Regions from separate parts of the Polaromonas sp. P1_F2 genome, predicted to be linked through region 3. Evidence: predicted binding sites of a transcription regulator. Region 3 holds the regulator's gene; each other region holds the start of a gene.
What was found. The regulator sigma-54, encoded in region 3, starts transcription at its own class of promoters, with help from an activator protein. The targets are predictions, from matches to a motif close to TGGCANGNAANCTGCTTT.

Region 1 (10,597 bases), on a different contig from region 3:
CACCGCCGCCTGCTCTGGTTCACCGTGCCTTCGCAGGCCCTGCAGGTGCTGCCGCTGTTCGCCATGGCACATGGCGTGGAGCTCATAATCCGCATGATAGGCGGCGGAATTTTCCCCGGATGGGTCATGCTGCTGGCGCCCTTGATCGAGGCGCTGCTGTGGCCCGTCGTCAGTGTGCTGCTGCTGGTGCCGCAGCGGCGCGCGCCCGACCCTGATCAGAACAGACCACTGTAGGTATGGCCCCCACGGTCGCTCACTTCGTGTGCTCCCTGCCCCCCGAGGGGGCCGCCCGCCTGCGGCCCGGCAAAGCCGGTTCCGCGGCTCATGCTGGCCTTGAACGGCTCGCTTCGCATCGCCTCTTCTTTCGTGGGGGAAATGGCGCGCCTTGCGGGCACTTTGTGCTGCCTGTAGAGTCGTACGGCCATGACTGAACTCCGCAACGTCGAAGCCGACCTGTCGCGTTTCCGCGCGCGGGTGCTGGTGGCCAGCTTGGTGGTGTTGTGCGCGTTTGCCTTGCTGGCGGCGCGGCTGGTGTACCTGCAGGTGTACCGCCATGCCGACCTGAACGAGCAGGCTGAAAGCAACCGCACGGCCATCGTGCCCATCGTGCCGAATCGCGGCCTGATCCTGGACCGCAACGGCATTGTGCTGGCGACCAATTATTCGGCCTACACGCTGGAGATCACGCCGTCCAAGGTCGAGAACCTCGAAGAAACCATTGCCGCGCTAGAAAAGGTGGTCGATATCCAGCTGCGCGACAAGCGGCGCTTCAAGCGCCTGCGCGAGGAGTCCAAGAATTTCGAGTCCCTGCCGATACGCACCCGCCTGACGGACGAGGAAGTGGCGCGTTTCGCGGCGCAGCGCTTTCGCTTTCCAGGCGTCGACATCAAGGCCAGGCTGTTCCGCAGCTATCCCTACGGCGAACTCGGCAGCCATGTGGTCGGCTACATAGGCCGCATCAACCAGGCCGAAAAGGAAAACATCGAGGGCAGCGACGACGAGGGCAACTACCGCGGCACCGACTACATCGGCAAGCTCGGTGTCGAGCAGAGCTTCGAGCAGCAGCTGCACGGCACCACCGGCGTCGAACAGGTGGAGACCTCGGCCGGCGGGCGCGCCGTGCGCAAGCTGGCCAGCAACCCGGCCACGCCCGGTAACACGGTGATGCTGTCGCTCGATATCCGCCTGCAGAAGCTGGTGGAAGACATGTTCGGCGACCGGCGCGGCGCGCTGGTGGCGCTGGACCCGAAAACCGGCGACGTCCTGGCTTTTGTCAGCAAGCCGACCTTCGATCCCAACCTTTTCGTCGACGGCATAGACACCGAGAGCTGGCAGGCGCTCAACGAGTCCATCGACAAGCCGCTGCTCAACCGCGCGCTGCGCGGCACCTACCCGCCTGGCTCGACCTACAAGCCCTTCATGGCCATGGCCGCGCTGCAGACCGGCAAGCGCTCGCCGACCTTCATCGTCAACGACAACGCCTCCTGGACTTTCGGCGGCCACACCTTCCGCAGCCACGGTGACATCGCATTGGGCGCGGTCGACATGTACCGATCCATCGTCAAGTCCAGCAATGTGTATTACTACTCGCTGGCCAATGAGCTCGGTGTGGACGCCATGCACGACTTCATGAAGCCGCTGGGCTTCGGCCAGATCACCGGCATCGACATCAACGGCGAGGTGCGTGGCGTGCTGCCCAGCCAGGAATGGAAGCGCAAGGCCTACAAGCGGCCCGAGCAGCAAAGGTGGTATCCCGGTGAAACGATTTCCCTGGGCATAGGCCAGGGCTACAACACCTTCACCATGCTGCAGCTGGCGCAGGCCACGGCGGCGCTGGCCAACGGCGGCGTCAAGCACAAGCCGCGCCTGGTCATCGGCACGCAGGACCCGGTCACGCGGGTGATGCACCCGCTGCAGGCCAGCCCGCCCGAGGACCTGGGCTACAAGCCGGAGAACGTGGCCATCGTGCGCAAGGCGCTGGTCGGCGTCACGCAGGAGGGCACCTCGGCGCGGGTGTTTGCCGGCGCGGGCTACCTCTCGGGCGGCAAGACCGGCACCGCCCAGGCCGTGACCATAGGCCAGAAAGACAAGTACAACGGCGCCAAGATGGAAGAACACCAGCGCGACCACGCGGTGTACATGGCCTTCGCGCCGGCCGAGGACCCCAAGATCGCGCTGGCCGTGATCGTGGAAAACGCCGGCTGGGGCGCCGGCGTGGCCGCGCCCATCGCGCGCCGGGTGTTTGACTACGTGCTGCTGGGCCAGTACCCCAGCGAAGAAGACATGGTGGCGGTGCAAAAGGGCTTGGCCGCCGCGCCCGTCGGCAAGCCGCGCCAGGCGGCCGAGATGGCCAGCCTGCTTTCAGCCCCGACCTCCGGGCCCACCACCGCCGCCGCAGCGGCGGCAGCCAAGGCCAAGGCGGCGGCCATCGCCGAAGCGCTCAGCAAGCTGGCCCCGCCCATGGCCGCGGCCGGCATCAATCCCGACTGAGCCCCCGGCTGTCGGGCGCCCCGGAAAACGACAGGCATAAAAAAAGCGCTGGGGTTACCAGCGCTTTTTGCAGCAGGGCATCTTGTGGAATGCCTTGTTGCCTGTGTGTACTTCTAATGGCTCTCTCGTGTCTCCTCGGCTCCTCGCGTTGCGAGCAGCAAGGCTCGTCAGCAAGTCGTCCAATGTAGCCCGCGCACTGACATAGTGCATTGGGGGTTTCCCGCCCCCGGGATTTTGCGGATGGGCGGCTGCAGCCCCTGGTGCGGCGTGCCACAGCATGGCGCCGGCGTGCACCGCGTGTACGCATTTGCACCGAAAACCGTCCAAATCTTCCCTATAAAGCGCTGGCATGACTTATGCCTGCTGCCTTCCGGTTGTTACCAATTGTTGGCTGACTGCAAGAAAGGCGGGCATGTATGCACCTGAAGAGCGTTATGGCGTGGGGCTTGTCGATCTGGATGGGCATAGCCTGCCAGCAGGCCATGGCGCAGGCTCCTGCCGCGCCGGCTGCCGCTCCCTCGGCGGCGGCTTCCGGCGTCGTTACCGAAGTTGCGGCGCCCGTCGCCGCTCCCGCGCCACCGCCGGCGGCTCTCGCGTCTGTGGCCGCAGCACTCGCCCCTGCTGTGCCGGCATCCGCGCCGCCGCCCGCAGCCTTGACCCGTCCCGGCCTGGTGGGGGCAGAGACCGTCAACGGCGCCGACACCGCCTGGATGATGACCTCCACCGCACTGGTGCTGCTCATGACGCTGCCGGGCATCGCCCTCTTTTACGGCGGCATGGTGCGCAAGAAAAGCGTGCTCAACGTCATGGCCTGCGTCGTTGCCATCTGCGCGGTGGTGAGCCTCCTGTGGTTCGCTGTAGGGTATTCGATCGCCTTTACGCCCGGCAGCAGTGCCTGGGGCCACTACTTCGGCGGCACCGAGCGCTTCTGGTTCGCCGGGCTGGATTACGTGAAGGACGCGCAGAAGGTCGCGGTCAGCCACGTCGCGCCCAACATCCCGGAATCGGTCTATGCGATGTTCCAGCTGACCTTTGCCATCATCACGGCGGCGCTGGTGGTCGGCTCCTTTGTCGAACGCATGCGCTTTTCCGCCATGCTGATCTTCATGTCGCTGTGGACGGTCGTTGTGTATGCCCCCATCGCCCACTGGGTCTGGGAGCCCAACGGCTGGCTGGCCCGCATGGGCGCGCTGGATTTCGCCGGCGGCTCCGTGGTGCACATCAATGCCGGCATCGCCGGGCTGGTCTGCGCCTACGTGCTCGGCCCGCGCCACGGCTACGGCCGTGAGCCCTTCACGCCCTTCAACCTGGGCTTGACCATGGCCGGCGCCGGCATGCTGTGGGTGGGCTGGTTCGGCTTCAACGCCGGTTCCGCGGTGGCTTCCGACGGCCGGGCGGGCCTGGCCATGGCGGTCACGCACATCGCGGCCGCGGCCGGCGCGCTGTCGTGGATGGCGGCCGAGTGGGCGGTGCGCGGCCGGCCCTCGCTGCTGGGCCTGTGCTCGGGCCTGGTGGCCGGCCTGGTTGCGATCACGCCGGCGGCCGGTTTTGTCTCGCCGCGCGCGGCGCTGGTCTTCGGCGTGGCCGCGGGGCTGGCCTGCTACTGGGGCGCCACCGGCCTGAAGCGCCTGCTGAACGCCGACGACTCGCTGGACGTGTTCGGCGTGCACGGGGTGGGCGGCATCGTGGGCTCGCTGCTCACGGGCGTGTTCGCCAGCAAGGCGATTTCGGGCGCGGAAGGCAGTGTGCTGACGCAGGCCATAGGCGCGGGCGCGGTCATGCTGTACAGCCTGTTCATGACGGCGCTGGCCTTGTGGGTCACCTCGCTGGTCGTCAGCCTGCGCGTCAGCGAAGCCTCGGAGAGCGACGGCCTGGACATCACCCAGCATGCCGAACGCCTTGGCACCTGATGTGCCGGCATTCACTTTGAAGGACACACACCATGCCTTCCAGCGAAAAAATCGCCATCGCCGCCCATCTCCACGTGTTGCTGCGCCGAAAGACCGGGCGGGTGACCGACACCGAGTGGATGGCCGGCAACCTTGAATACGCGGCCGAGATCGCGCGCTTTGCGCGCGAAAAGGCGGCCGAGGAGGGGCACCCCGACCTGGCCGTCTGGGCCGACAGGCTTGAAGAGATCATGGCCGTGCCCGACCCCAAGCCGCGCGTGCCGCTGGTCCAGATGGTGTCGGAGGCGGTGAAGGAGCGCGCCGCGCCCGTCATGGCGCCGCCGCCCCAGCCGGACCGCCAGAGCGCGCGCTCGATAGACACCGAGGAAGAGGTCTACCCGGAGTCCGGTTTTATCGAGTCGACCTTTGGCGCGATCTTCGGCGAAGAGGGCCAGCGCGAGCGCAGGCATCGCGACCCGAACGCGCCGCGTTATGTGAAGGGCCTGCGCTGAACTTGCCGGCTTACTGGGGCGGCCGAGCTTCCCGTGCGCGGTTCAGGCTGTGCGCCAGCATGTTGCGGGTGCGCCCGCGGATATTGGCGCTGGCCTCGTCCGCGAAGGCCGCCACATAGGGGTGGCCGGCGTTGTCCGCCAGGATGCTGCGCCGCACCTGCTCCAGGCCGGCATCGCAGGCGGCCAGGGCCATGTCGGCGAGCACAAAGACGGACCGGGCCGCATCGTCCTTCAGCGGCATCAGGGCCTTGTCCGCGCAGCGCTGGTACTCGTTGATGGCGGCCGCCACCGGCGCGCGGGCGATCGACAGCGGGTCATGGCTGGCCCTGGGCGCCGGGCTGCAGCCGGCCAGGGCCAGGAGCAGGGCGGCGACCAGGGGAAGGGGGAGAAGCTTCATGCGCCGCATTGTGTCATCGGCGCATGAACCCAGGCGGCTGGCGCCGTGCGGCAAGGATGTAAGGAAAATCGATTAAGGGTAAGCACAGCTGGCCTGCTGCAAACGCAAGCCTTAGCATGCAACTCAATAAACAAGGGGGAGCTTATGGCGCGTATTGCAATGACATCCACGGCATTGACCTTGGCCTTGGCGGCAAGCCTGCTGGGATCCAGTCCCGCGCAAGCCCAGGCCCCGGCTCCGGCCCAGCAACTGGTGCTGGGCATCAGCGAAGGCACTTCGGGTGGCCTGGACCATGCCCAGGTGATTGCCAAATACCAGGGCCTGGCCGAGGTGATAGGCCGGGCCATGAAAGCCAAGGTCAGCGTGGTGTTCGCGCGCGAATTCAAGCAGCTTGAAGAAGGCATGCAGACCGGCCGTTTCGACCTGGTGATGGCCCGCCCCAGCGATTACCCGGCGCGCGGCATGCGCGACTACGGCTACAGCTACATCGCCAGCACCAAGCCCGACGGGCAGTGCTTCATCATCGCCCCCAAGGGATCCGAGCTGAAGACGATCAACGACGTCAAGGGCAAGCGCATCGCCCTGCCCGAGCAGATCGCCTATATGTCGCGCTTCTGCGCCGCCGAGCTGCGTGACAAGGGCATCCTGGTGGACAAGGAAAACGTGCAGTTCGTGCGCGAACAGGCCGCTGTCGGCTTCTATCTGGACAACAAGTTCGCCGACGTAGGCGGCGTGGCCTCTTATTCGGGCATCGCCAAGAAATGGGAAAAGGACGGCGGCCGCATCCTGCACAAGAGCGTGGCGCAGCCCTACTTTCCGATGGTGGCGCACAAGCGCATCAAGCCAGAGCAACTCAAGGCCATCCAGGAAGAGTTGCTGGCCCTGCCCGGCAGCGATGCCGGCAAGGACGTGCTCAAACGCATCGGCATCGAACAATTCGACACCACGTCGGAGGCCCGCATGCGCGAGCTGCTCAAGTGGCTGAACATTTAGCCTAGCCAGGTCCAGGTCCAGTTTCCGGCGCGGCACCCAGCTGCCGCTGCTGTCTTCCTGGCCCGGCACGGGCCGCCGCCTTCCCTCGTCAACACCCTGCGCCGCGCGCCGGCGCCAGCCGTGCCGCTGGCCGAGCCCGCTCAAACCCTAGGGTTTTCACTGAAAAAAAGCGGCCTCGCTTCGTTGCATTAGTTATCATTCATAACCATAATCGACCTCACTGAAAATCTCCAAATGACCCAAAAACACCTCCAACTCGAAATGCGCGGCGACGTTGCCGTGATCCGCCTGGCCCGCCCCGCCAAACGCAATGCGCTGGGCGACGCCCAGGTGCTGGCCCTGCGCGACCTGTTTGAAAACCTGCCCGCCGGCGTCCGCGCCGCCGTGCTGCACGGCGAGGGAGACCACTTCTGCGCGGGGCTGGACCTCGGTGAACTCCAGGAGCGCGACGCCAGCCAGGGCCTGCACCATTCGCGCATGTGGCACGCGGCGCTGGACCGCCTGCAGTACGGGCCCGTGCCCGTGATTGCCGCCTTGCACGGGGCAGTGGTCGGCGGCGGCCTGGAACTGGCGAGCGCCTGCCACATCCGGGTGGCCGACGAGAGCACGTTTTACGCCCTGCCCGAAGGCTCGCGCGGCATCTTCGTCGGCGGCGGCGGCGCGGTGCGCATCCCCCGGCTGATAGGCGCGGCGCGCATGACCGACATGATGCTGACCGGCCGTGTCTACAACGCCCAGGACGGCGAACGCATAGGCCTGGCGCAGTACCTGGTGCCGCAGGGGCAGGCGTTCGACAAGGCGCTCGAACTGGCGACCCGCGTGGCGACCAATGCGCCCTTGACCAACTATGCCCTGATGCATGCCTTGCCGCGCATTGCGGAGCAGCCCGCCGACCAGGGCTACTTCACCGAAGCGTTGATGGCGGCGATCGCGCAAAGCGCGCCCGAGGCCAAGGGCCGCGTGAGGGACTTCCTGGACGGCAAGGCCGCCAAGGTGCAAAAAAGCTGAGCGGTGCCGGCGGGCCCGCATGAGGGCCCGGTGGGAAAGAGACGAAAAAGCCAAAGAGCCGAAAAGACAAAGAGACAGAAGAGACAACACCATCATGAGCGCCCTCAAATTCCGCCCCCTGCGCTTTGGCGTGACCCGTGCCGTCCTGCGCGAAGGCGCACCCGGCGTCGGCTACCTGCGTGCCGACCAGGACCTGAAAGACTACCCCGCCCGTATCACCGACCGGCTGCAGCATTGGGCGCAGGCCGCGCCCGAACGCAGCTTCATGGCGCGGCGCGAAAAACTCCCGGACGGCACGACGGGCGATTGGCGTCACCTCAGCTACGCCCAGGCCTGGGCGGCGGCCCGCGGCATCGCCCAGGGCTTGCTGGACCGCGGCCTGAGCGCCGAGCGGCCGGTGGTGATACTTTCCGAGAACGGCCTGGAGCATGCGCAGCTGGCCCTGGGTTGCCTGGTAGCCGGCGTGCCTTACGTATCGGTTTCGCCGCCGTATTCCCTGGTCAGCCAGGACTACGACAAGCTGCGCCATGTGCTCAAGACCGTGACGCCGGGCCTGGTGTTTGCCGCCGACGCCGAACGTTATGCCAAGGCCATCCAGGCCACGGTGGAGGCCGGGGTCGAGGTGGTACTGGCCGCCGGGCAGATGGAGGGGCGCGCCAGCACGCGCTTCGCCGACCTGGCCGCGACACCGGCGACGGCCGCGGTGGACCGCGCCATGCAGGGCACCGGGCCGGACACCATCGTGAAGTTCCTGTTCACCAGCGGCTCGACCAAGATGCCCAAGGCGGTGATCAACACCCAGCGCATGTGGTGCGCCAACCAGCAGCAGATGGCGCAGTCCATGCCGGTGCTGCAGGAGGAGCCGCTGGTGCTGGTCGACTGGCTGCCGTGGAACCACACCTTCGGCGGCAACCACAACTTCGGCATGGTGCTGTTCCACGGCGGAACGCTTTACATCGACGACGGAAAACCCACGCCAGCGCTGATGCACGAGACCCTGCGCAACCTGCGCGAGATCGCCCCCACGGTGTACTTCAACGTGCCGACCGGCTTTGAGGCGATCGCCTTGGCCATGAAGACGGACGCGCAGCTGCGGCGCCAGCTGCTGTCGCGCGTGAAGATGTTCTTCTACGCCGGCGCCGCGCTGGCCCAATCCGTCTGGGACAGCCTCTACGAGTCGCAGGAAAAGGAAATCGGGGAGCGCATCGTCATGGTGACCGGCCTGGGCATGACCGAGTCCGCGCCCTTTGCCATCTTCGTGACCAGCCCCGAGGTGAAGTCCGGCGACCTGGGCGTGCCCACACCCGGCATGGAACTCAAGCTGGTCGACATGCAGGGCAAAACCGAGGTGCGCTACAAGGGCCCCAACGTGTCCCCCGGCTACTGGCGCGCGCCGCAGGACACGGTGCAGGCCTACGATGAAGAGGGTTTCTTTTGCACCGGCGACGCCGTGAAGTGGATAGACGACGCGGACATCCACCGCGGCCTCCAGTTCGACGGCCGCATCGCCGAGGACTTCAAGCTCGCCACCGGAACCTTTGTCAGCGTCGGGCCCCTGCGCGCGAAGATTGTCGCGGCCGGTACCCCTTATGTGCAGGATGCGGTGCTCACTGGCATCAACCTCAAGGAGGTGGGCGCGCTGGTATTCCCCACACAGGCCGTGCGCGCGCTGGCCGGGTTGCCGCCGGACGCGCCCTGGCGGGAAGTGCTCGACAGCGCGCCGGTGCTGGCGCATTTCCAGGAGGTGCTGGACCAGCTCGCGCTCTGCGCTACCGGCAGCGCCAGCTGCATCGCGCGCCTGCACCTGATGCATGAGCCGCCCTCCTTCGACAAGGGCGAGGTCACCGACAAAGGCTCCATCAACCAGCGGGCCGTCCTCACGCAGCGCGCGGCGCTGGTGGAGGCCCTGCACGGCGACACCGCCCATCCCGTCCTGAAGCCGCGCGCGAGCTGAAGCCAGGCCCGCGGACACCCCACACCTCTCTAGACACAGCAGGATTTGCATGCAGCACAAAGGATTTTTCTCCGCCTTCCAGGACGTCTGGATGCTTGACGGCGTCAGAACGCCCATGGTCGACTACTGCGGCGCCATCGGCCACGTGTCGCCCACCGACCTCGGCATCAAGGCCGCGCGCGCCGTGCTGCAGCGCTCGGGCGTCAGCGCCGGCCATATCGACTCGGTGATCGCCGGCAACATGGCCCCGGGCGACTTTGAACAATTCATGCTGCCGCGCCACATCGGCCTGTATGCCGGGGTGCCCGTGGAGGTGCCGGCCATCATGGTGCAACGCATCTGCGGCACCGGTTTCGAGCTGTTCAGGCAAGCCGGCGAGCAGATCCAGAGCGGCGCGGCCAGCGTGGCGTTGGTCGTCGGCGCCGAAAGCATGACGCGCAACCCGATCGCTGCCTTCGAGCACCGCACCGGCTTCAAGCTGGGCGCGCCGGTCGGCTTCAAGGACTTCATGTGGGAGGCCCTCAAAGACTCGGCCGCCGGCATCGACATGATCCAGACCGCGGAAAACCTCGCCAAAAAATACGGCATCACGCGTGAAGCGGTCGACGAATTTGCCTCCAGCTCGTTCGCGAAAGCGGTGGCCGCACGTGAGGCGGGGTTTCATGCCGGTGAAATCGTGCCAGTGGTCACCGAGGCGTTCGAGCTTCCCGGCTACGCCGCGCGCGGCATACGCCTGCAGGGCAAGGTCATGGAAGTCGCGCAGGACACTCACGCGCGGCTGTCCCCCGTCGAGGTGCTGGCCAAACTCAGGGCGGTCCATGCCGGCGGGGTGCAGACCGGCGGCAACAGCGCGGCGCTGGTGGACGCGGCCGCGGCGGCCGTGGTGGCCTCCGGCGCCTACGTGAAAGCCCAGGGCGGCAAACCGCTGGCGCGTGTGGTGGCCGCAGCGGTGGTCGGTGTGCCGCCCGAGATCATGGGCATAGGCCCGGCCCCTGCGATCCGCCTGCTGCTGGAGCGCTGCGGCCTGACGCTGGACCAGATCGGCCGTTTTGAAATCAACGAGGCCCAGGGCGCGCAGACGCTGGCGGTGGCCCGCGAGCTGGAACTGGACCTGGGCAAGCTCAACGTCAACGGCGGCGCCATCGCCATGGGCCATCCGCTGGCGGTCACCGGTGTGCGCCTCACCATCACCGTCGCGCGGGAAATGCGGCGGGCGGGCGTGCGCTACGGCATCGCATCCGCCTGCGTGGGCGGCGGCCAGGGTATTGCCCTGCTGCTTGAAAACCCGGAGGCGGCATGAGCCTTCCCCAACAGACTCTGGAACACTGACATGAACATTCAAGGACTCGCGGCA
Region 2 (10,597 bases), on a different contig from region 3:
GCGCGGCGACCGCCACAAAAAAACGCATAGGGAGGGTTTCCATGTCTGCTGTTTTGCCTGTTCGAGGCGCCGACAGAATCGTTGTCCCCCAGGGCACGCGCACCGCGCCTTCGCAAGGCCTTGCCTCGCTCGGAAAGTACCGCGAAATCATCATCGCGGTCGCCTTCTTCCTGCTGTTCGACCTCGGGGTGCTGGTCCTGAACTTCTACACCTCGTTCAAGATCGACCAGGACACCGTGGCCATCAACCTCTCGGGGCGCCAGCGCGTCGTCTCGCAACGCGTCGCGCGCACCCTGCTGGAGCTTGACGCCATGCGCGTCTCGGGCGCAGCCTACAAGCCCGAAACCCTGGCGGAGCTGCGCGCGGGCGCCAAAATCTTCCAGGTGTCGCAACTGGCGTTTCGCGATGGCGGCACCATTCCGGGCGGCGACGGCAAGCCGGTCTACCTGGAGCCCGTGGTGTCCAGCCGCGGCCGTGAGCTCGAGGAAAAGGTGGAGCTGGTCTGGAAGCCCTACTTCGCCCTGCTCCAGCCGCTGCTGGCCGGCGACAACTTCACGCAGCAGGAGCTGGCCGCCGCGCTGGCCTACAGCCAGGCCCACAACATCCAGCTGCTGGGCGCGGCCAACGACTTCGTGACCGAAACGCAGCAGATTGGCGCATCGCGCGCCAGCGTGCTGCGCATGGTGCAGACCGGCGGCATCGTGCTGGCCCTGCTGAATTTTGCCTTCATCCTGTTCAAGTTCCTGAGGCGCCTGAAAATCTCCGACGCCGCGATTGAAGCGGCGACCGAGGAAACCCGTGAAATCCTCACCAGCGTCCGTGAAGGCCTGTTCCTGCTGACGCCGGGGCACCAGCTCGGCTCCCAACTGTCCCTTTCGACCCACGCGCTGTTCGGCAAGACGTTGGCGCCGGGTCAGAATTTCTTCGAGGTGCTGTCCACGCTGGTGTCCGCCAAAGCCCTGACCGATGCGCGCGACTATGTCGAGCTGCTGTTCTCGCCGCATGTGAAGGAGCAACTGGTCCAGGGCATCAACCCGCTCTCCGAAGTCGAGCTCACCGTCAGGAACCGGCTGGGCCAGGACACGGCCCGCTACCTGTCCTTTCACTTCAATCGGGTGCAGGACGGCGCCGCCGTGCGGCACCTGCTGGTCACCGTGCAGGACATCACGCAGAAGGTCGAACTTCAGGCCAGGCTGGCCGGCGAGCGCCAGCGCTCGCAAAAAGAGCTGTCCATGATGCTCAAGGCCTTCGAGACCGAGCCGGCCATGATGCGGGCCTTTGTCGAACGCGCCGAAGCCTCGCTGCTGGAAGTCAACGACCTGCTGCGCAGCACCTCTTCGGCGGCCTCCGAAGTCCAGGTGCTCAAGGCCGTGGACGGCGCCTACCGCCGCATCCACGCCTTCAAGGGCGACGCCGCTTCCCTGGGCCTGGAAATCCTGGCCACGCTGGCGCACCAGTTTGAGAGCGAACTGCAAAAACTCAAGGACACCGGGGCGGCCACCGGCGATGCCCTGCTGGCCCTGCCGCTGCCGCTGGAAGACCTGCTGTCCAAGGTAGGGGCCTTCAAGGCCCTGAGCCGCAAGCGCTCGGGCGACAGCGCGCCGTCCGGCGCAGGCGACTCGCCCCAGGGGCTGCATGCGGCGCTCGCGCAACTGGCGGCCGAGGTGGCCGCTGACTGCGGCAAACGCGTGAACACCGACCTGCGCATGGCCGGCGCGCCTGAAATACCGCGGGCCAAGATGGACCTGGTGCGCGAGATCGCCATCCAGCTGCTGCGCAACGCCGTGGTGCACGGCGTGGAAACGCCCGCCGCGCGGCAGGTCGCCGGCAAGGCCGCCGAGGGACAGGTCAGCGTGGCGCTGGGCCCGGACGAGGCCGGGCAGTGGCAGCTCACCGTTCGCGATGACGGCGCCGGCCTGAGCGCCGGCGACGTGCGGCGCCGCCTGCTGGAACTGGGCTGGTACAGCGCCGAGCAGTTGCAGAGCTTCAGCGACAAGCAGATCGTCGCGAACATCTTCAAGCCCGGGTTCTCCACCGCCGACGGAACGTCCCGGCATGCCGGCCGCGGCGTCGGCCTGGACCTGGTGCAAGCCAACGTGCAGAGCCTGGGCGCGCGCCTGCTGTTGTCCAGCACGCCCGGCCAGCACACCGAGTTCCGGGTCGTGTTTTCCTGAGGCCGCATGACATGACCCACATCCAAAACCCACCTCAATCGCAAAAGGAGGCTCACCATGCGACTGCTGATTGTTGACGACTCCAACATGATCCGCACGCGCATCTCGCGCGTGGTGCAAAACGGCGGCATCAAGGGCATCGTGCTCGCGGGCCTGGCCAAAAACGGCCACGAAGCCGTTCGGCTGGCCCGGGCCACGCGGCCCGAAGTCGTCACCATGGACCTGACCATGCCCGAGATGGACGGCATCGAATGCATTTCCGCGCTGCTCAAGCTGGACCCGACGGTCAAGATCCTGGTGGTCAGCGCGCTCAGCGACAAATCGACGGCCATCCAGGCGCTCAAACTGGGCGCGCGCGGCTTTGTCGCCAAACCTTTCACCGATGAAGAGCTGCAGATGGCATTGCTCGACATCGCCGACATGCGTTAAGGAAGACCGCCGTGGCCACACTCAACGAAACCGACCTCAAGCTGTTTGTCGATTCGATCCGGCATTACCTGAAAGTCACGACCCGGCAGGAGCCGCAGATCACCTCGGCCTACCTCGGCACGGGCGATATCGAAGGCTTTGAATTCAACGGCATCGTGGCTTTTTCAGGCAGCCACAACGGCCATGTGATGGTCTCCATGCCGGGCAAGCTGGTGCGCGAGATTTTGCTGCTGCAGCATGAGACCGACCTCAGCGACGGCAACCTGCTGGACGCGGTGGGCGAGATCGCCAACACGCTGGCCGGCAACGCGCGAAAGGCCCTGGGGTCCGAGCTGCAGATCTCGGTGCCGGTCAAGATGCAGGGCACGCAGGGCATGAAAGCCCGGGTGCGCACCCGCCCCTATGTCATCACCCTGCGCTGGAACCACTATTCGGCCATGGTGTGTGTCGATATGGACCGCAAGAACTGAATACCCGCCAGGGCCTGCCAGGGCGGCCTTGGTGCACGAATTTTGTGCGGCGCACCAAAATAAACAGGAACCAAGGCCAAAATCGCGCTTCAAGGGTGCGTTTTGCATGCCCCACGGTGGCACCCTTTTTGCACTGATTCTGTGAATCAACCATCTTCACAGAAAGAACTTGCACCATGGCGGGGTTTCGTAGTTTTCTCAAGGCCGGTCACGCGCCCACGCTGGGGGCGGCGTTTTTTTACTTCGCCTTCTCATGTTGCATCTGGGTCATGAACGGGGCCATGGCGCCCTTTATTTCCGAGACCTATAACCTTTCGCCCACCCAGAAGGGCGTGATGCTCTCGGTGCCCATCTTCGCCGGCGCGCTGATGCGCTTTCCGCTGGGCGTGCTGGCCCAGTACATAGGCCGAAAAAATGCCACGCTGGTGGAAATGGGCCTGATCATGGTGGCGCTGCTGTTCGGCTACTTCGTGGTCGACTCCTACAGCAGCCTGCTCGCCATGGGCGTGCTGCTCGGCATCGCCGGCGCCAGCTTCGGCGTCGCGCTCAGCCTGGGCTCCGGCTCCTTCCCGCCGCGCTACAAGGGCCTGGCCATGGGCCTGGTCGGCGCCGGCAACGTCGGCACCGCCGTCTCGGTGCTGGTGGCGCCCGCGCTGGCCCAGCGCTTCGGCTGGCAGTCGGTCTACGGCATCGCCGCCGTGGCCATGCTGCTGCCGCTGATCGCCATGATCGTGTTTGCCAAGGAACCCGACGACGTGGACAGCCATGCCACGCTGCGCGAACACGTTGCCTGCCTGTTCGAAAAAGACGGCTGGGCCTTCAGCCTGATCTACGCAGTGAGCTTCGGCGGCTTCATCGGCCTGGCCACCTTCCTGCCCTCCTATTACTACGACCAGTTCGGCGTCAGCAAGGTGCAGGCGGGCCAGTTGTCCATGCTGGCGGCCTTCATGGGCGCCGCGCTGCGCATTTTCGGCGGCTGGATTTCCGACCGCTGGGGCGGCGTCAACACCCTGAGCGTGGTGCTGCTCACCATCGCCGCCACCCTGGTCGCCTGCGGCCTGGCCGGCGGCTCTCTTGTGGCCACCACGCTGCTGGTGATGCTGTGCTTTGCGGCCCTGGGCGCGGGCAACGGCGCGCTCTTTCAACTGGTGCCCCTGCGCTGGCCCCTGGCTACTGCGGTGGCCGGCTCCATGATCGGCGAGATCGGTGCGCTCGGCGGTGGGTTGGTGCCCAATGCCATGGGGGTGTCCAAGCAATATGCGGGTACTTATATGTGGGGGTTCTTCTTTTTTGCTGCGTTGGCTTTGGGGATGCTTGTTATGTTGCGGGTTATGCAGATTCGGTGGACTCGGACTTGGGCTGAGAAGGGTGGGCGTGCTCGCGGCGCGTGAAGAGAGGCCAGGTCTTGCTCCGACGGAGTGCTCTTCTCTTGGTTCCGCTGGCCGGGGGTTGCCCGGCGGCAAGTAACTTTCTTTTGCTTCGCCAAAAGAAAGTCACCAAAGAAAAGGCGACCCGCAGTCTGGGTCCCTACGCTTCGCTACGGGCAACCTGCGGTGCTCGAGCCAAGCGGGGTCCGGCTAAACTCGCTTCGCTCAGACAACGCCGGCCCTGATCCGCTTGTCTCTGCGCTCCTCGGCCCAGCCAGGACGGGGCAAGCGGGAGCGGGGACAAAGACATAAAAACCAAGAAGATAAATACAACAAGGACTCGCCGTGGCGAGTCCTTATTTCTTTAAGTATTCGGGTTCCTGTCTTCGGCTGTTTGGTATTCATTCCCCACCCCTTGTGGATGCGCCGAGGAGCGCAGGTTCAGGCGGATCAGGGATCGCGTTGTCTGAGCCGAAGGCGAGTTTAGCGAGACCCCGCCTGAACCGAGCACCGCAGGTTGCCCGTAGCGAAGCGAAGGGACGCAGCAACCAGGGTCGCCTTTTCTTTTGCTTACTTTTCTTTTGGCGAAGCAAAAGAAAAGTGAGTAGCTGCCGGGCTACCCCCGGCCAGCAAAACTCAGAAGAGCGCGCACCGCCGGAGCAAGACCCGGCCCCCCATTACCTTGGCAAAAACAACAACCAATAAATCAACAAAACATTCACCACCACACTAACCGCCAACAACAACTTCCACAACATCACCGGATCCCGCTCAATCAAGGGAGTCCCCTGCGGCGCGGTGAGCGGCCGCGAAGCACCCCGCTCCAGCGCCAGCAACAGCTCTTCGGCGGTTTCGAAGCGCCGGCGCTTGTCGCGCGCCACGGCCTTGAGCACCACGTGGTCCAGCCAGATCGGTACTTCGGGGTTGATGCGGCTGGGCGCGACGGGGTCGCGGTAGTAGCGGCCGGCCTGGTAGGGCAGCACCTCGCCGTACGGCAGGCGGGCGGTCAGCAGCTGGTACAGGGTGACGCCCAGCGCGAACAGGTCACTTTGCGCGTCGGGCAGTTCCTCGGGGCCGTCAGCGGCGGCGGCGCTGAAGCCCCATTGCTCGGGGTTGATGAAGCTGGGGGTGCCCGCGTGCAGCTTGCGCATGGCTACGGGTTCGCGGCCGCTGAGCGCCACGCCCAGGTCCAGCAAGCGCAGCACGCCGTCTTCGCCCTGGTGCAGGTTGGCGGGCTTGATGTCGCGGTGGATCACGCATTGGCGGTGCAGCCGTCCCAGCGCGCGCGCCACCTGGGTGGCCACGCCCAGCACCTGCTCGACGCTGAATTTGTGCCGGCGGTCCAGCTGCTGCTGGAGTGTCTCGCCGCTGTGCCAGTCATACAGCAGGTAAAACGCGCTGCGCTCCTGGCCGTTCGGCAGGCGGTCGTGAAGGTTGACCAGGTGCGCCGCCGCCCTGCCCGACTGCATGCGCAAGGCCAGCCAGGCTTCGTGGGCCAGCATGGCGCGTTCTTCTTCGTCGTGCGAGCGGGCGGGGTTCAGGGTCTTGAGGGCATACAGCACCCGCGTGACGGGGTCGCGCACCTGGTAAAGCACATTGATGCCGTTGTCGGCCACCGGGGCGGTCACGGCCAGGCCGTCCATCACATCGCCCACCTTCAGGCGCGGCGGAATGGGCAAGGTCTGCGCGATGCGGGTCACGTCCTGCAGCGTTGCATCCAGCAGGCCGCGCACGCGCACCACCACGGCCGTCACGTTGTCGTCGCTGCCGGCGGCCAGGGAGGCGTCCACCAGGCCCTGGCTGGCCACCTGGGCGCCGCCGGCCTCCTGGAGGCCGGCGAAATCCTTCAGCCGCGCGTCGCGCAGCACGCCGTGCACACCGTCGGTGACGAGGACGAACACATCGCCCACCTGCAGGTCGCCCTGCATGTAGTCGACCACCACATGGTCTTCGGCGCCCACGGAACGCAGCAGCTGGTGCTTGAAATCGGGATGGTTGACGGCGTGGTCGTGCGTGAGCTGCTGCAGCGTGCCGCCGCGCACCAGATAAGCCCGCGAATCGCCCACGTGCGCCAGGGTGTAGGACTGCCCGCGCAGCACCAGCGCCGTGAGGGTGGTCAGGCCCATGGCCGGCTGGCGCCGGCGGTTGATGCCAGCCAGCCAGGCATTCTGCGCGCCGATGATGCGGTCCAGGGCCACCGTGGTGTCCCAGGTCTCGGGCGTGCCGTAGTAGTCGCGGACCAGGCTGGTGACGGTGGTTTGCGCCGCTTCGCGGCCCATGCCGCCGGTGCTCACGCCGTCGGCGATCGCGACGATGGAGCCCATGCCCTCATAGCCGGGCTCGGGCAGCATGGCCGCGCAGAAATCCTCGTTGCTGCTTTTGCGGCCTGCGAGGGTTGCGAAGCCAATGTCCAGATCAAATGCCATGCACCAATGTAAGCAAGTTCAATGCCCGATATTGGTGCATTGCAGCAATCAGCTCATGCACACAAAGGGTGAAGGCTAACCGACCAACATCTGCATGCTGCGCTCGTACTGCACCGAAAGCTGCTCAAAGACGTCGAGCAGTTCTTCACTGGCGGTGGCCAGCCCTTCAAGGCGCTTGGCGTCTTTGCCTTTGGCGATGCTTGCTGCGCCTGCTCGCATCTGCGTCCAACCCGCAGCCGCCTTGTCGAGCGACGCACGAATCTCTTTACTGGTCAGCGGGATGTCGTTGAGGTACTGCAGCGCCTTCTCGAATGCCGCCTGCGACTCGGCCATGCCCGCCTCACTGCGTTGCGAGACGGCAGCACCGCCCAAGGCCTGGAGCAGCGCGTATTTCGCGAAACGCTGGCTCAGCATGCGCTGGCGCCCGGCCAGGTTGAGCATTTGCAGCGGCGGCATGGCGCCGGCGTTTTCCAGGCTGCCGGTCATGCGTTCGGCTTCCTGCAGCAGCAGTTCGGCCAGCTCATCCAGATGCGCCATCTCACCGGCGGCTGGACTCCCTTGCAAGGCAGGCTTCAGGCGGGTCCAGGTCACCGTGACCTGCCCCAGCAAGTCGCCAAAAGTGGGCTGCGACAGGCTTTTGCCGAGGGCGGCGATGTTGGCGTCGATGCGCAGCACCGACTCCTTCAGCAGCTCCGTCACGCGTTCGGCCTGCACCCCAGCCAGCCGCAGCAGGGCCAGCTTGACCAGGCGCTGCGACAGCATGCGCAGCTGGCCGGAGCGGTTGACGTCTTCGGCGAAGCGCGCCGAATGGATGATGTGCTGCGACACCTGGCCCAGGCGCTGGTTGGTGTGCATGGAGGCCGTCCGCAGGATCTGGAAGGCATCGTCGTCGGACACCTGGCGGGCTCGCATCAGGATGCCCTTGGCGCGGTCCACCACCTTGCGCTCTTCCAGCCGGCTGGCGACATCCTTGATCTGCCCTTGCAGGGCCTGCTCGCGCTGAAAGCGTGCCTGGGCCAGATGGATCAAGGGCCGCAGGCGCTGCGAGCCGTAGCCGTTGACCACATAAGCATGAACACCCACTTCCAGGGCGCGCGTGATCTTGGCGGCATCGCTGTCGGTGGTCAACACGATCACCGGGCATGGGGCGGTGTCACTGACCACCTGCAGCAGCCTGAACAGGTCTTCGCCCGGCAGCGCATCGTGGCAAATCACCACATCGGGTGCCTGGCGCAACACCTCTTGCACCAGTTTGCTGCGCTCGCTGACGACCGCCAGGACCTGGATGCCGGCCGCTTCCAGGTCAGCTACCAGCGGATTGCCGCCGGCGGGGCCGTTGAGGTGTACCAATGCGGAAGTCATACAAATCAATAGGTTGAGAGGGAAAACAGGGTAAATCAGAACGCAAGTCGCGGGCCATGCGCCGGTTGCAGCCGGCGGTGCGCATCGCAAGCCAATGATATGGCACAAGTTTTGCATTAGCCATTGCGGGCGTAACGACGCGCCCGACCTTAGCGAATGCACTGCGGGTCCTGCGTACAACGACGTACGTAATGGTGTGCCTCATACCGGGCTTTAAGCCCGGGTCCCTGTTTGACCGGGAGAGAGCATCATGAATTTCACCTTGTTTCCGACAAGCCGGACCGGCTTGCAAGCCCCGACAGGCCGCGTGGACGCGTGCGTGCGCGACCTGCGCAGCACGGCCGTGGCATGACGTTTGCACCTGAATATTGAATCCACTGGAGTAGCCCCATGAAAAAATCAAAACTGGTGATGGTCGGAAACGGCATGGCCGGCGTGCGCACCCTGGAAGAATTGCTCAAGGTCGCCCCCGACCTGTATGACATCAGCGTCTTCGGCGCCGAGCCCCATCCCAACTACAACCGCATCCTGCTGTCGCCCGTGCTGGCCGGCGAGCAGACGCTGGACGAGATCGTGCTGAACTCGTGGGACTGGTACAAGGACAACCACATCACGCTGCATGCCGGCAAAAAAGTGGTGGAAATCGACCGCATCAAGCGAGTGGTGCGCGCCGAGGACGGCACCGAAGAGGAATACGACCGCCTGCTGATGTGCACCGGCTCCAACCCTTTCATCCTGCCGGTGCCGGGCAAGGACCTGGCGGGCGTGATCGCCTACCGGGACATCGCCGACACCAACGCGATGATCGACGCGGCGAAGAAATACAAAAAAGCCGTCGTCATCGGCGGTGGCCTGCTGGGCCTGGAAGCCGCCAACGGCCTGATGCTGCGCGGCATGGAGGTCACCGTGGTCCACGTGATGCCCTGGCTGATGGAGCGCCAGCTCGACGACGTGGCGGGCAAGCTGCTGCAGAAATCACTGGAAGACCGCGGCCTCAAGTTCCTGATCGGCGCGCAGACCCAGGAGCTCACCGGCAACGACGAAGGCCGCGTGAAGTCCATCAAGTTCAAGGACGGCAGCGAAGTGGCCACCGACCTCGTGGTCATGGCGGTGGGCATACGCCCCAACACCCAGCTGGCCGAGTCCATGCGCCTGCACTGCAACAAGGGCATCGTCGTCAACGACACCATGCAGACAGTCACCGACGCGCGCATCTATTCGGTGGGCGAATGCGCGGCGCACCGCGGCATCGCCTACGGCCTGGTCGCGCCGCTGTTTGAACAGGCCAAGGTGGCGGCCAACCACCTGGCTCAGTTCGGCATTGGCCGCTACTCGGGTTCGCTGACGTCCACCAAGCTCAAGGTCACCGGCATAGACCTGTTCAGCGCCGGCGAATTCATGGGCGGCGACGGCGCCGAGGAAATCGTGATGAGCGACCCCTTCGGCGGCGTCTACAAAAAGCTGGTGATCAAGGACGACAAGCTGGTCGGCGCCTGCCTCTACGGCGACACGGTGGACGGCAGCTACTACTTCAAGCTGCTGCGCGACGGCCGCAGCGTGGCCGACATCCGCGACAAGCTGATCTTCGGCGAGTCCAACCTCGGCGACGCCGGCCACGAAGGCCAGAACAAGGCCGCGCTGATGTCCGACGACGCGGAGGTCTGCGGCTGCAACGGCGTCAACAAGGGCGCGATCTGCAAGGCCATCAAGGAAAAAGGCCTGTTCACGCTTGATGAGGTGCGCAAGCACACCAAGGCCAGCGCTTCCTGCGGCTCCTGCACCGGCCTGGTCGAGCAGATCCTGATGTTCACGGCCGGCGGCGACTACTCGGCCACGCCCAAGCTCAAAGCCATGTGCGCCTGCACCGACCACGGCCACCAGGCGGTGCGCGACGCGATCCGGGCCAACAAGCTGCTCAGCATTTCGGACACCTTCAAATTCATGGAATGGAAGACGCCCAACGGCTGCGCCACCTGCCGCCCGGCCGTCAACTACTACCTGATCAGCACCTGGCCCAAACAGGCCAAGGACGACCCGCAAAGCCGTTTCATCAACGAGCGCAGCCACGCCAACATCCAGAAGGACGGCACCTACAGCGTCATTCCACGTATGTGGGGCGGCGAGACCACGGCCAGCGAACTGCGCCGCATCGCCGACGCGGTCGACAAGTACAAGATCCCGACCGTCAAGGTCACGGGCGGCCAGCGCATCGACCTGCTGGGCGTGAAAAAAGAGGACCTGCAGAACGTCTGGAAAGACATCGGCATGCCCTCCGGCCACGCCTACGCCAAGGCCCTGCGCACAGTGAAGACCTGCGTGGGCAGCGAATGGTGCCGCATGGGCACACAGGACAGCACGCAGATGGGCAA
Region 3 (10,597 bases):
TGTAAATCGTGACGGTGTCCGTCGTCAGGTGCACATAGACGCGCACGTCGGGCCAGCGCGTATCGACGCTGGGCCGCACGTCGTCGAACTTGGCGCGAAAGCGGTCGGCGATGGCGTCCTTGATCTTCAGCGCCGCGAAGTTCAGGCTTTGCAGCGGGCTGTGCTGGGCGGTGATCTCGACCTTGAAGGTCTGCTTGGGCGTGAACCAGATTTCCCAGGCCACGTTGGCCGCGGCGTTGTAGAGGTCTTGTTCACTGCGGTACTGGTTGTGCTGCAACTCAATCAGCACGCGCTGCGCCAGTCGGCTGTGCAGGTTGAGCTGCAGGGCATCGCGCCAGGAGGCCTGCAACTGCACGCCGGCGCGCCAGGCTTTGCCGTCGATACCGGTGACACGCTTGACCTCGGTGGCCAGCAGGGCCTCAACGCCGGCGGCGCACGGTAAAAACAATTGGAGCTGGTTCATGTCGGACTCTTGAAAGGGCTTACAACGACTTGCGCAAATTAGCCGGTGCGATGCGTAGGGCCTCGCGGTATTTCGCCACGGTGCGGCGCGCGCATTCGATGCCCTGCTCCTTGAGCATTTCGGAAATCTGGTTGTCGCTGAGCGGCTTTTTCAGGCTCTCGGACGAGACGAACTGCTTGATCAGCGCGCGCACCGCGGTGCTGGAGGCGTTGCCGCCGGTTTCGGTGCCGAGGGCGGAGCCGAAGAAATACTTCAGTTCAAAGGTGCCGAAGGGCGTGCCCATGTACTTGGCGGTGGTCACGCGCGAAATCGTGGACTCATGCAGGCCCAGCTCGTCGGCGATCTCGCGCAGCACCAGCGGGCGCATGGCGAGTTCGCCGTGCGTGAAGAAGTTTTTCTGCCGCTCGACGATGGCGCTGCTCACGCGCAGGATGGTGTCGAAGCGCTGCTGGATGTTCTTGATGAACCAGCGCGCCTCCTGCAGCCGCTGCTGCAGCGCCTGGCCGCCCTGGCCCTTGTGCTGCTTGAGGGCGTTGGCGTAGATGTCGTGCACACGCAGGCGCGGCATCACGTCGCCGTTGAGCGAGACCTTGAAACCCCGGCCCGACTTCACGACGATGACGTCGGGCACGATCAGGTTGCGCTCCACGTTCACGAAGCGGCGGCCGGGTTTGGGGTCGAGCCGGCCTATCACGGCAATCGCACCCCGGACGGCGGCTTCGGTGAATCCGCACAGGTGCGACAGGCGCTTCAGGTCGCGTTTGGCCAGCAGTTCCATGGGCTGCTTGCACATGGCGATGGCGGCGCGGGTCTCCTCGCAGTCTTTGCAGTCCAGCAGCTGCAGGCCCAGGCATTCGGCCAGGTTGCGCGCGCCCACGCCGGCCGGCTCCATGTGGTGCAGCAGCTTGAGCGCCATGGCAAAACGCTGCTCGAGGTCTTCGGCCTGTTCCAGGTCGTCCCCGGCCAGGCCCGCCGCGAGCGAAGCCAGGCTGTCTTCGAGGTAGCCGTCGTCATTGAGCGACTCGATCAGGAAATGCAGGGCCGCGCGGTCCTCTTCGGACAGGCGCAGGCCCAGCGACTGGCGGTGCAGATGGTCTTGCAGCGACTCGTGGGCACCTGTCAGGTCGGAGGCCTCGGTGTCGCCCTCGTCGTTATTGTTCTTGCGCGCCGGCGCATCGCTGCCCCATTCGCTGTCGTCGGGCGTGGTCTCCACCGTGCCGTCGCCTTCCCAGCTTTCCTCGAGCTTGGGTTCGGCGCTGACTTCGGCTTCGCCTGCAGCTGAAATGCCAGCGTCCTCAGTGCCGCCGCTCGGCGACTCCGCCGCGGATTCAAACTCGCGGCTGTCCTGGCTGACCGGCGTGTTGAGGTGCTCCAGGCCGAACTCCTCTCGTACAGCGGTTTCTTCCGCCACCTCGAGAAACGGGTTTTCGTCGAGCATCTGCTCGACTTCCTGGCTCAGCTCGAGCGTCGACAGCTGCAGCAGCCGTATCGACTGCTGCAGCTGGGGCGTCAGCGCGAGGTGCTGCGAGACGCGGAGTGACAAACCCTGCTTCATGTCAACGGTCTCTGATGAGCGCGAAGAAGGAGTTCGAGCAGGGGCCGCGGAACTGGCTTTGCCAGGCCGCAGGCGCCGTCCCCGGAGGGGGAGAGGGAGCTACACGAAGTGAGCGACAACAGGGGGGAACCATCTCTACATCTTGAAGTGTTCACCGAGATAGACGCGGCGTACGTCGGCGTTGTTCACGATCTCGGAGGGCGTGCCTTGGGCCAGCACGTGGCCGTCGCTGATGATGTAGGCGTGGTCGCAGATGCCCAGCGTTTCGCGCACGTTGTGGTCGGTGATCAGCACGCCGATGCCGCGCGACTTCAGGAAGCCGATGATGCGCTGGATCTCGATCACGGCGATCGGGTCAATGCCGGCAAAAGGCTCGTCGAGCAGGATGAAGCGCGGCTGGGTCGCAAGGGCGCGGGCGATCTCGACGCGGCGGCGCTCGCCGCCCGACAGCGCCGGGGCCGGCGAATTGCGCAGGTGGTCCACCCGCAGGTCCTGCAGCAGGCCGTCCAGCCGCGACTCGATCTCGGCGCGGCCCAGCGGCTTGCCGTTCGCGCCCAGCTGCAGTTCCAGCACGGCGCGCACGTTTTCCTCCACCGTGAGCTTGCGGAAGATCGACGCTTCCTGCGGCAGGTAGCTCAGGCCCAGGCGGGCGCGCAGGTGAATCGGCATGTGCTCGACCGACTGGCCGTCGATGGAGATCTCGCCCGCGTCGGCGCGCACCAAGCCCACGATCATGTAGAACGAAGTCGTCTTGCCGGCGCCGTTGGGGCCCAGCAGGCCCACGACCTCGCCTTTTTGCACGGCCACCGAGACGTCCTGAACGACCTTGCGGCTGCCGTAGGATTTTTGCAGCCCTTGCGCAACGAGGCGGCTGGGGGTCGCGGCCGGGGCCGCCGAAGTGTCAGTCACCACATCCATCTGTGAAAGGTTCTTTCTAGTTCTTTTCAGTGCCCAGCGTGGTGCTGGGGCGCAAGGCGGCGGGCGGGGCCGCGGGTGCGGTGGCCGGGGCCGACGCAGCGGCGCGCGGCGAGAGCATGGCGCGTATCCGGCCGCTCGGATTGGCGGCGGTCTGGTTCTGCGCGCCGCCGTCCACGGTGAAGACGTCGGTGTTGTTGTCGTAGACGATCACGGCGCCTGTGGTTTCGTCCACCAGGGTGGCGCCGTTGTAGCGGCGCACCACGGCCCGCTTGATGAATTTGACGAGGTCGGCGCGGCTGTCGTATTCGATGCGCTCGCCTTCGCCTTCGATGTATTCGTCCACGCCGTCGCGCTTTTTGCGGTAGAAGGCCAGCTTGCCGGGCGCCGCGATGGAGACCGCCTGCTGGTAGCCCTCGGGGTCCTGCATGACGTCGACGCGCGCGCCGCGCACGATGGTCGTGCCTTTGGTGATCACCACGTTGCCGGTGAACACGCTGGTCTGCTTGAGGTCGTCATAACGCAGGGCGTCGGCCTCCGCGTTCATGGGCTTGTCCCGGTCGGCTTTTTCAGCCCAGGCCGGAAACGCCGCCCCCAGCGCCAAAGCGGCCGGCAGGATGAGGAAATAAAGGGGGTGTTTCATAAGGCACGAATCTTGCTGCTTTGGGGTTCGGCCATTGTAGCCATGCAAGCCGCGGGAATGGCTTGCACGGGGAATATTAGGGGCATAAAAAAACCCGCCTGGAATGAGGCGGGTTTTGAAGCGGCGAGCCGCTACGGGCCCGGAGCGTCTTATTTGCCCTTGCCGCGCGACTGCGCGATCAGCGCATCCGTGACCTGCAGGGCACGGCCCATGCTCTGGGCCAGGGTGGCCGAGGTGTAGTAGCGCCCGGCAATGCCCAGCGCCGGCACGCCGTCGACCTTGTAGATGTCCTGCAACTGCGTGGCCTTGCGGGCTTTGGTGGTGACCGTGAAGGAGTTGTACATCTCGACGAACTTGGCTTTGTCGATGCCCTGCTTTTCGGCCCAGGTGGTAATCGAGTCGGCATTGGCGAGCGCGAATTTTTCCACGTGGATGGCGTAAAACACCTTTTTGTGGAGCTCCTCGACCTTGCCCATGGCCTCCAGCACGTAAAAAAGGCGTTGCTGGGGTTCGAAATCGGGGCGGAAGGCCACCGGCACGCGCCGCACGGTCACATCCTTGGGCGCCTGCTTCATCCAGGCCTCGAGCTGCGGCTCAAAGGCGTTGCAATGCGGGCAGCTGTACCAGAAGAACTCGACCACCTCCACCTGGCCGGCGGGGACTTCGGTGGGTGCCGGCTTGTCCAGCGTCAGGTAATCGGCGCCGTCCTTGAAGGCCTTGGCCTGGGCTTGCGCCATGGTGGGCAGGGCGATGCCGCCCAGGGTGGCGACGGCAGCCGAGGCGGCTGTAAAGGAAAACTCACGGCGTTGCATCAGATTCTTCTCCTGGTATGACAGAAATGGTGGGTAAGCCGCCCCTCCGGACGGCGGCCCTCAGGGTGCGGGGCACAGGGGTTTGTACACCAGCCTCGTGAAAAGTTCAGCCTATCGTCAGCGCTGCACGCGGACCAGCGCGGTTTCGATGGAATTGTTGTCCAGCCGCTCCTTGGCTTTGTCAGCGTCTTCCTTTTTGTCGAAAGGCCCGAGACGCACGCGGTACACGGTGCGGCCGGCCTGTTCGCGCTCGGTGACCTTGGCCTGCATGCCCAGCAGCATCAGCTTGGCGCGCTGCTGTTCGGCGTCTTCGGGTGTGCGGAAGGCGCCGGCCTGGATGAAGTAGCTGAAAGGGTCCACGCCCGGGCTGGATGACAGGCCTTCGACCTTGGCCTTGGCCAGGTCGCCCAGCGGATCGGCCGCGGGTGCGGGCTTGGCGGCGGTTCTGGCGGGCGCCGAGGCGGCGGCCTTGGGGCCGGCGGACGGGTCGGGAACGGCGACGCTGGGTGTTTCGGCGGGGCCCTGGGCAGGCGCCGGCGGCTTGGGCTGGTTCTTGCCGGCCAGCGGCGCGTTCGGGTTCCAGTCCTTGTTCTTCTTGGCTTCCGCGGCATCGCTGTCGGGGCTGCGTGCCTGGCTTTTGTTCATGAAAGGCACAGGCACCTTGGTGATGTAGACCGCCACGGCCAGCGCGGCGCCCAGGCCGATCAAGGCGCCAATCACCAAACCCAGCAGGGTTCCGCCTCTTTGAGTGTTCATTCCCTTGCCCACGTTCATTGTCTTGTCCTGAAAATTAGGGTGCTATCGGCATGCTTGCATTACATCTTGCGCGGGGCGCTCACGCCCAGCACCGCGAGGCCATTGTGCAACACCTGCGCGGTCGCCGCGACCAGCGCCAGCCGGGCGCGCTTGACGGCCTCGTCATCGACCAGGATGCGTTCGGCATCGTAGTAGCTGTGGTAGTTCGCGGCCAGCTCGCGCAGGTAGAACGCGACGTCGTGCGGCGCCAGGCCGGCCGCCGCATTGGCCAGCATCTCGGGGTATTTGGCCAGCAGCAGCATCAGCGCCTGGGCCTGCGGGCTGTCCAGGGCCGAGAGGTCAGCAGACTTCAGGCTGGCTTCGTCGCCGCCCTGGCCGGCCCAGGTGGTCAGGATGGAGCAGATGCGCGCGTGCGCGTACTGCACGTAGTACACCGGGTTCTCATTGTTCTTGGCCAGCGCCAGGTCGATGTCGAAGATGTACTCGGTGTCGGGCTTGCGGCTGAGCAAAAAGAAGCGCACGGCGTCGGCGCTGGTCCATTCGATCAGGTCGCGCAGGGTGACGTAGCTGCCGGCGCGCTTGGAGATTTTGACCTCCTCGCCGTTGCGCATCACGCGCACCATGGTGTGCAGCACGTAGTCGGGGTAGCCCTGGGGGATGCCCTCGCCGGCGGCCTGCAGCCCGGCGCGCACGCGGGCGATGGTGCCGTGGTGGTCCATGCCCTGGATGTTGATCGCCTTGCCGAACCCGCGCTCCCATTTTGCCAGGTGGTAGGCCACGTCGGGCACGAAGTAGGTATAGCTGCCGTCGCTCTTTTTCATCACGCGGTCTTTGTCGTCGCCGTAGTCGGTCGACTTCAGCCACAGCGCGCCGTCCTGTTCGTAGGTCTTGCCGGCGTCCTTGAGTTTGGCCACGGTGGCGTCGACGCGGCCCGAGCTGTACAGGCTGGACTCGAGGTAATAGTTGTCGAACTTCACCGAGAAAGCCTTGAGGTCCAGGTCCTGCTCGTGGCGCAGGTAGGCCACGGCGAACTGGCGTATCGAGTCCATGTCTTCCACGTCGCCCGAGGCGGTGAATTCGCGGTCATCCGAGCTGACCGTCTTTTTCGCCAGGAAGTCGGCCGCGATGTCGGCGATATAGTCGCCGTTGTAGGCCGACTCGGGCCAGCCGGTGTCGCCGGGCTTGAGGCCCTTGGCGCGCGCCTGCGTGCTGCCGGCCAGGGTCTGGATCTGCACGCCTGCGTCGTTGTAATAGAACTCGCGCCACACCTGCGCGCCCTGGGTGGCGAACAGGTTGCAGATCGCGTCGCCCAGCGCGGCCTGCCTGCCGTGGCCCACGTGCAGCGGCCCGGTCGGGTTGGCCGAGACGAACTCGACGATCATGCGCCGTCCGCTGTCCGCGGCTTGCGTGCCGTAGGCGGCGCCGGCCTGCAGCACCTCGCGCACGGTTTCCTGCTTGGCGGCGGGCTTGAGGCGGATGTTGATGAAGCCGGGGCCGGCGATCTCGATGGCGTCCACCCAGCGTTCAAAGGCCGGGGCCTTGAGCAGGATGGCGCGCAGGCTTTCGGCGACTTGGCGCGGATTCAGTTTGAGCGGCTTGGCCAGCTGCATGGCGGCCGTGCAGGCGAGGTCGCCGTGGGCCGCAACCTTGGGGGATTCAAATGCGGCCTTGTCGCCCGCGCCGGGGGAAAGTTCTTCCAGGCCCGCGGCCAGGGCCGTGAGCAGGTCTTTTTTAATCGAGAGCATCGGCTGATTTTACGGTTAAGCCATGCGCCGCCTGGGGCCCGCAGATACCCGGTCATCGAATTTGCCCGGCCCGGCGTTATGTGTTGGAATTCCAGCCGGAACTCAATCCCGATTCCCAACCCATGGAGCCATCATGAAAAAGCTGTTATCCCTGACCGCCTTCGCATTTGCCGCCGCCGCCATCCTGTCCCCGGTGGCGCATGCCCAGGACGCTCCCGCCAAGACCGCGCAGCAGACCAAGATGGGTGCCTGCAACAAGGACGCAGAAGGCAAGAAGGGCGATGAGCGCAAAGCCTTCATGAAGGAATGCCTGAGCGCCAAGAAGGCGACGCAGCAAGACAAGATGAAAACCTGCAATGCCGACGCCAAAGGCAAAAAAGGCGACGAACGCAAGGCCTTCATGAAAGAGTGCCTGAGCAAGTAAACCAGCCAGCCTCACTCAAGCAGCCTGCCACGGATCCCCTGGCAGGCTGTTTTTTTTCCGCGTCAATCCTGCAGCAACTGCGCCTTCGCTGCCTGCTTGACGGCCTGCGTGAGCCTCTGTGCCGCCAGCGGTTCGCGCGCCCAATGCTGCCAATACAGCCGCACGTCGACCGCGCAGCCCGGCAACACTTCCTGCAGCGGCGGGCGGTGGGTGCGCGCCGCCAGCAGGATGTCGGGCACCATGCCCCAGCCCATGCCGAGTTCCAGCGCGAGTTCGAAGGCATCGACGGCCGGCACGAAGTGGCGCGGGTAGAGCGCATCACGCAGCTTGAAGTGCTGCGCCAGGAAGGCGTCCTGCAACGCGTCCTTGCGGTTGAAGATCACGGCCGGGCTGGCCAGCAGGCGGTGGGCCAGGCGATTCGGTCCCGCCGCCTTGCCTACTGCGGGCTCGCTCCACTGCGCAACCAGCGCCGGCGAGGCCATGCAGCGGTAGCGCATCACGCCCAGCGGCTCGGCCACGCAGCCGCGCATGGCCTGGGCCAGCGTGGTCACGCAGCCGGTGACGTCGCCGCTTTTGAGCGCATCGTGGGTGTGGTCCTGGTCGTCCACCACCACGTCCAGCAACAGGCCATGCTCATGCAGTACCGGCGCCACGCCCGGTAAAAACCAGCTGCTCAGGGAGTCCGCATTCACCGCCACGCTGAGGCTTTGCAGGCGCCCGGCCTTGCCGCCGCCTTGCAGGCCTGCCAGCAAATCGGACTCCATCAGCCGCAGTTGCCGCACATGGCCGAGCAGTGCCTGGCCGGCCGGCGTGGCGCGCACCTGCTTGCCCCGCACCAGCAGGCGCTGGCCCAGCGCGTCTTCCAGCGATTTGATGCGCAGGGACACGGCGGCCAGGGTCAGGCTCAGGGCTTTGGCGGCATCGCCGAAGCCGCCGTGTTCGATCACGGCGGCCAGGGCGTCCAGTTGTCGGGCATCGAACATGGTTGATTTATCAAGTATTAATTGATCGAAGCTAATTTTAGTTAACTTTGTTTAATCATTATCGGCTTTGCGGGACACTGCGTACAGAACCGACATCTATTCAAAGAACCGCCATGAACCCCCTTGCCGCCCCCGCTTTCCTGACCGGTATGGTCCTGAGCCTGTCGCTGATCATGGCCATAGGCCCGCAAAACGCCCACGTGATACGCATGGGCCTGTTGCGCCAGCACCTGTGGCTCACGGTCGCCGTCTGCGTGCTGACCGACGTGGCACTGATCGGCCTGGGCGTGATGGGGCTGGCGCAACTGGGCGGCCTGTCCGACAAACTGCTGGGCGCGATGACGGGCGCGGGTGCGCTGGTGCTGATGGTTTATGGCGCGCAGGCGATGCGGCGCTTTTTGCAGCCGGCGCCGCAGGCGGCCGACGGCGCACCGCTCGCCGACCAGGCCATTTCGCGCCGCAAGGCCATCGGCCTGGCGCTCGCGCTTTCCTGGCTCAATCCCCATGCCTGGCTGGATACGGCGGTGGTGATAGGCACGGCCTCGCTGGCCTATGCGCAGCCCGACAACGCGGTCTTCGGCCTGGGCGCCATCACCGGTTCGCTGCTGTGGTTCACCGGCCTGGGTGTCGCCTTGTGGTGCGTGGGGCGACGGCTCAATTCACCGGTGGTGTGGCGCGCCATGGATTTGCTGGTCGCGCTGATGATGTGGGGCACGGCGTTCTGGCTGGTGCGCGGCCTGCTTTAAAAGGTAAGGCGGCACTGCGCACGATACAGTGTGAGTCCCTGGTCACAAATAGGAAGCGTATGGGGGTGTTCAATTGGTTGAGGAAAGCCGTCTTCAATGCAGGGACACAGGCGAGCCCTGTTAAAGCACTGGAAGGTGCGCACGGCACATCGACGGCAATCGATCAAACACCGCCGGGCGATATCCTCAGGCGTCGCGGAAATGCCTTTCTTGCTGAAGGCAAGCTGGACGAGGCCTCAAGCAGCTACCGTGAAGCGATTGCCCTCAACCCGCAGGACGCTGATGCCTGCCTCAATCTTGGGGTCGCCCTCGGTGAACAACAGCGTTATCAAGAAGCGGAGCACGCGCTCCAGCGGAGCCTGGACATCAACCCGGGACAGGCTGACGCTTTTTATTTTCTCGGTTTGATGGCCAAAAGGCAGGGCAAAGCAGAGATCGCCATAGAAAACTTCGTTCGGGTGCTCGACCTCAAGCGGGACTTCGAGCTTGTGTGTGGCGATTTGTGCCAGGTGCTGGTGGAAAGCGGGCAAATCGGGCGCGCCAAGGAAATTGTCCTCAAGGGAATTGCCGCATGCCCGGAGATGATGGATCTTCACGCGCAGCTCGGCAGCCTGTATGCGTACGAAAACGATCTGGAGCGGGCCATTCATTGTTTTCAGGAAGCGTTGAAGCTTCAAGCGGATCATGCGCAGGTTCATGGCCGGCTGGGAGAAGTGTTCCGCAGGTCCAACAGGTTTGAGGATGCGTTGGCGAGTTATGACAAGCTGGTCGCTCTGGACCCGAACTCTGCGGAGGCATTCAACAGCCGCGGCATTGCGCTTGGCGGGCTGGACCGGCATGAAGACGCGGTGGCCTCCTTTCAGCAGGCATTGGCCCTGGAGCCGCGGCATGCGAATGCCTTGGGGAATCTTGGTGCGATGCTGGGTTGCTTGCGCCGGCACGATGACGCTGCACGTGCCTTTGCGCGATTGCTCGACATCGAGCCGGAATATCCCCATGCCATCGGAAACCTGATTGGCTCGAAAAGGCATTCGTGTGATTGGTCGCAGTATGCGTCGGACCTGGAGCGATTGAACAGTGCGGTCATGGCGGGGAAAAAAGCGGCCGAGCCATTCACGCTGCTGGCAGCGACTGGGTCAGCGGCCGCGCTGTTGCAATGCGCGCGGACACATGCCGCCGAGGCGTGCCCGCCCTCGGACAGACCCTTGTGGAACGGTGAGCGCCATGCGCATGACAGGATTCGGGTGGCCTATCTTTCCGCGGATTTTCATGACCATGCCACGGCTTATTTGATGGCCGAACTGTTTGAACTTCATGATCACGAACGCTTTGAGATCGTCGCGCTGTCGTTTGGCCCCGATTCCCAGGGGGCCATGCGGCAGCGCCTGTTGCGTTCGTTTGACCGGTTTGTCGACGTTCGAACAAAGAGCGACCGGGAAGCGGCCGCTTTGCTCAGGGAAATGGAAGTCGACGTCGCAGTTGACCTGAAAGGATTCACCACGGATGGCCGGCCGGGAATTCTGGCCCACAGGCCCGCGCCTGTCCAGGTCAATTA

Region 1: the regulator sigma-54 is predicted to act here: its motif matches at 2,836-2,853, upstream of AC1D0O_RS15080 (ammonium transporter).
Region 2: the regulator sigma-54 is predicted to act here: its motif matches at 8,329-8,346, upstream of nirB (nitrite reductase large subunit NirB).

The regions. Positions count from the first base shown of each region.
Region 1 is NZ_JBFUBN010000007.1:30,648-41,244, reverse strand. It holds gene mreD (rod shape-determining protein MreD) at 1-234, shown strand, start outside; gene mrdA (penicillin-binding protein 2) at 424-2,490, shown strand; gene AC1D0O_RS15080 (ammonium transporter) at 2,925-4,400, shown strand; gene AC1D0O_RS15075 (hypothetical protein) at 4,433-4,891, shown strand; gene AC1D0O_RS15070 (hypothetical protein) at 4,902-5,288, opposite strand; gene AC1D0O_RS15065 (phosphate/phosphite/phosphonate ABC transporter substrate-binding protein) at 5,433-6,281, shown strand; gene AC1D0O_RS15060 (crotonase/enoyl-CoA hydratase family protein) at 6,516-7,289, shown strand; gene AC1D0O_RS15055 (feruloyl-CoA synthase) at 7,384-9,243, shown strand; gene AC1D0O_RS15050 (thiolase family protein) at 9,293-10,543, shown strand; gene AC1D0O_RS15045 (SDR family NAD(P)-dependent oxidoreductase) at 10,574-10,597, shown strand, end outside.
Region 2 is NZ_JBFUBN010000009.1:181,959-192,555, reverse strand. It holds gene AC1D0O_RS18280 (ATP-binding protein) at 42-2,174, shown strand; gene AC1D0O_RS18275 (response regulator transcription factor) at 2,232-2,603, shown strand; gene AC1D0O_RS18270 (chemotaxis protein CheX) at 2,615-3,073, shown strand; gene AC1D0O_RS18265 (MFS transporter) at 3,250-4,464, shown strand; gene AC1D0O_RS18260 (bifunctional protein-serine/threonine kinase/phosphatase) at 5,118-6,866, opposite strand; gene AC1D0O_RS18255 (type IV pili methyl-accepting chemotaxis transducer N-terminal domain-containing protein) at 6,942-8,228, opposite strand; gene nirB (nitrite reductase large subunit NirB) at 8,619-10,597, shown strand, end outside.
Region 3 is NZ_JBFUBN010000005.1:300,020-310,616, reverse strand. It holds gene AC1D0O_RS13045 (THUMP domain-containing class I SAM-dependent RNA methyltransferase) at 1-463, opposite strand, end outside; gene AC1D0O_RS13040 (RNA polymerase factor sigma-54) at 483-2,018, opposite strand; gene lptB (LPS export ABC transporter ATP-binding protein) at 2,154-2,936, opposite strand; gene lptA (lipopolysaccharide transport periplasmic protein LptA) at 2,953-3,576, opposite strand; gene AC1D0O_RS13025 (thiol:disulfide interchange protein DsbA/DsbL) at 3,726-4,388, opposite strand; gene AC1D0O_RS13020 (SPOR domain-containing protein) at 4,506-5,144, opposite strand; gene argS (arginine--tRNA ligase) at 5,204-6,889, opposite strand; gene AC1D0O_RS13010 (PsiF family protein) at 7,023-7,313, shown strand; gene AC1D0O_RS13005 (HTH-type transcriptional regulator ArgP) at 7,376-8,296, opposite strand; gene AC1D0O_RS13000 (LysE/ArgO family amino acid transporter) at 8,410-9,042, shown strand; gene AC1D0O_RS12995 (O-linked N-acetylglucosamine transferase family protein) at 9,102-10,597, shown strand, end outside.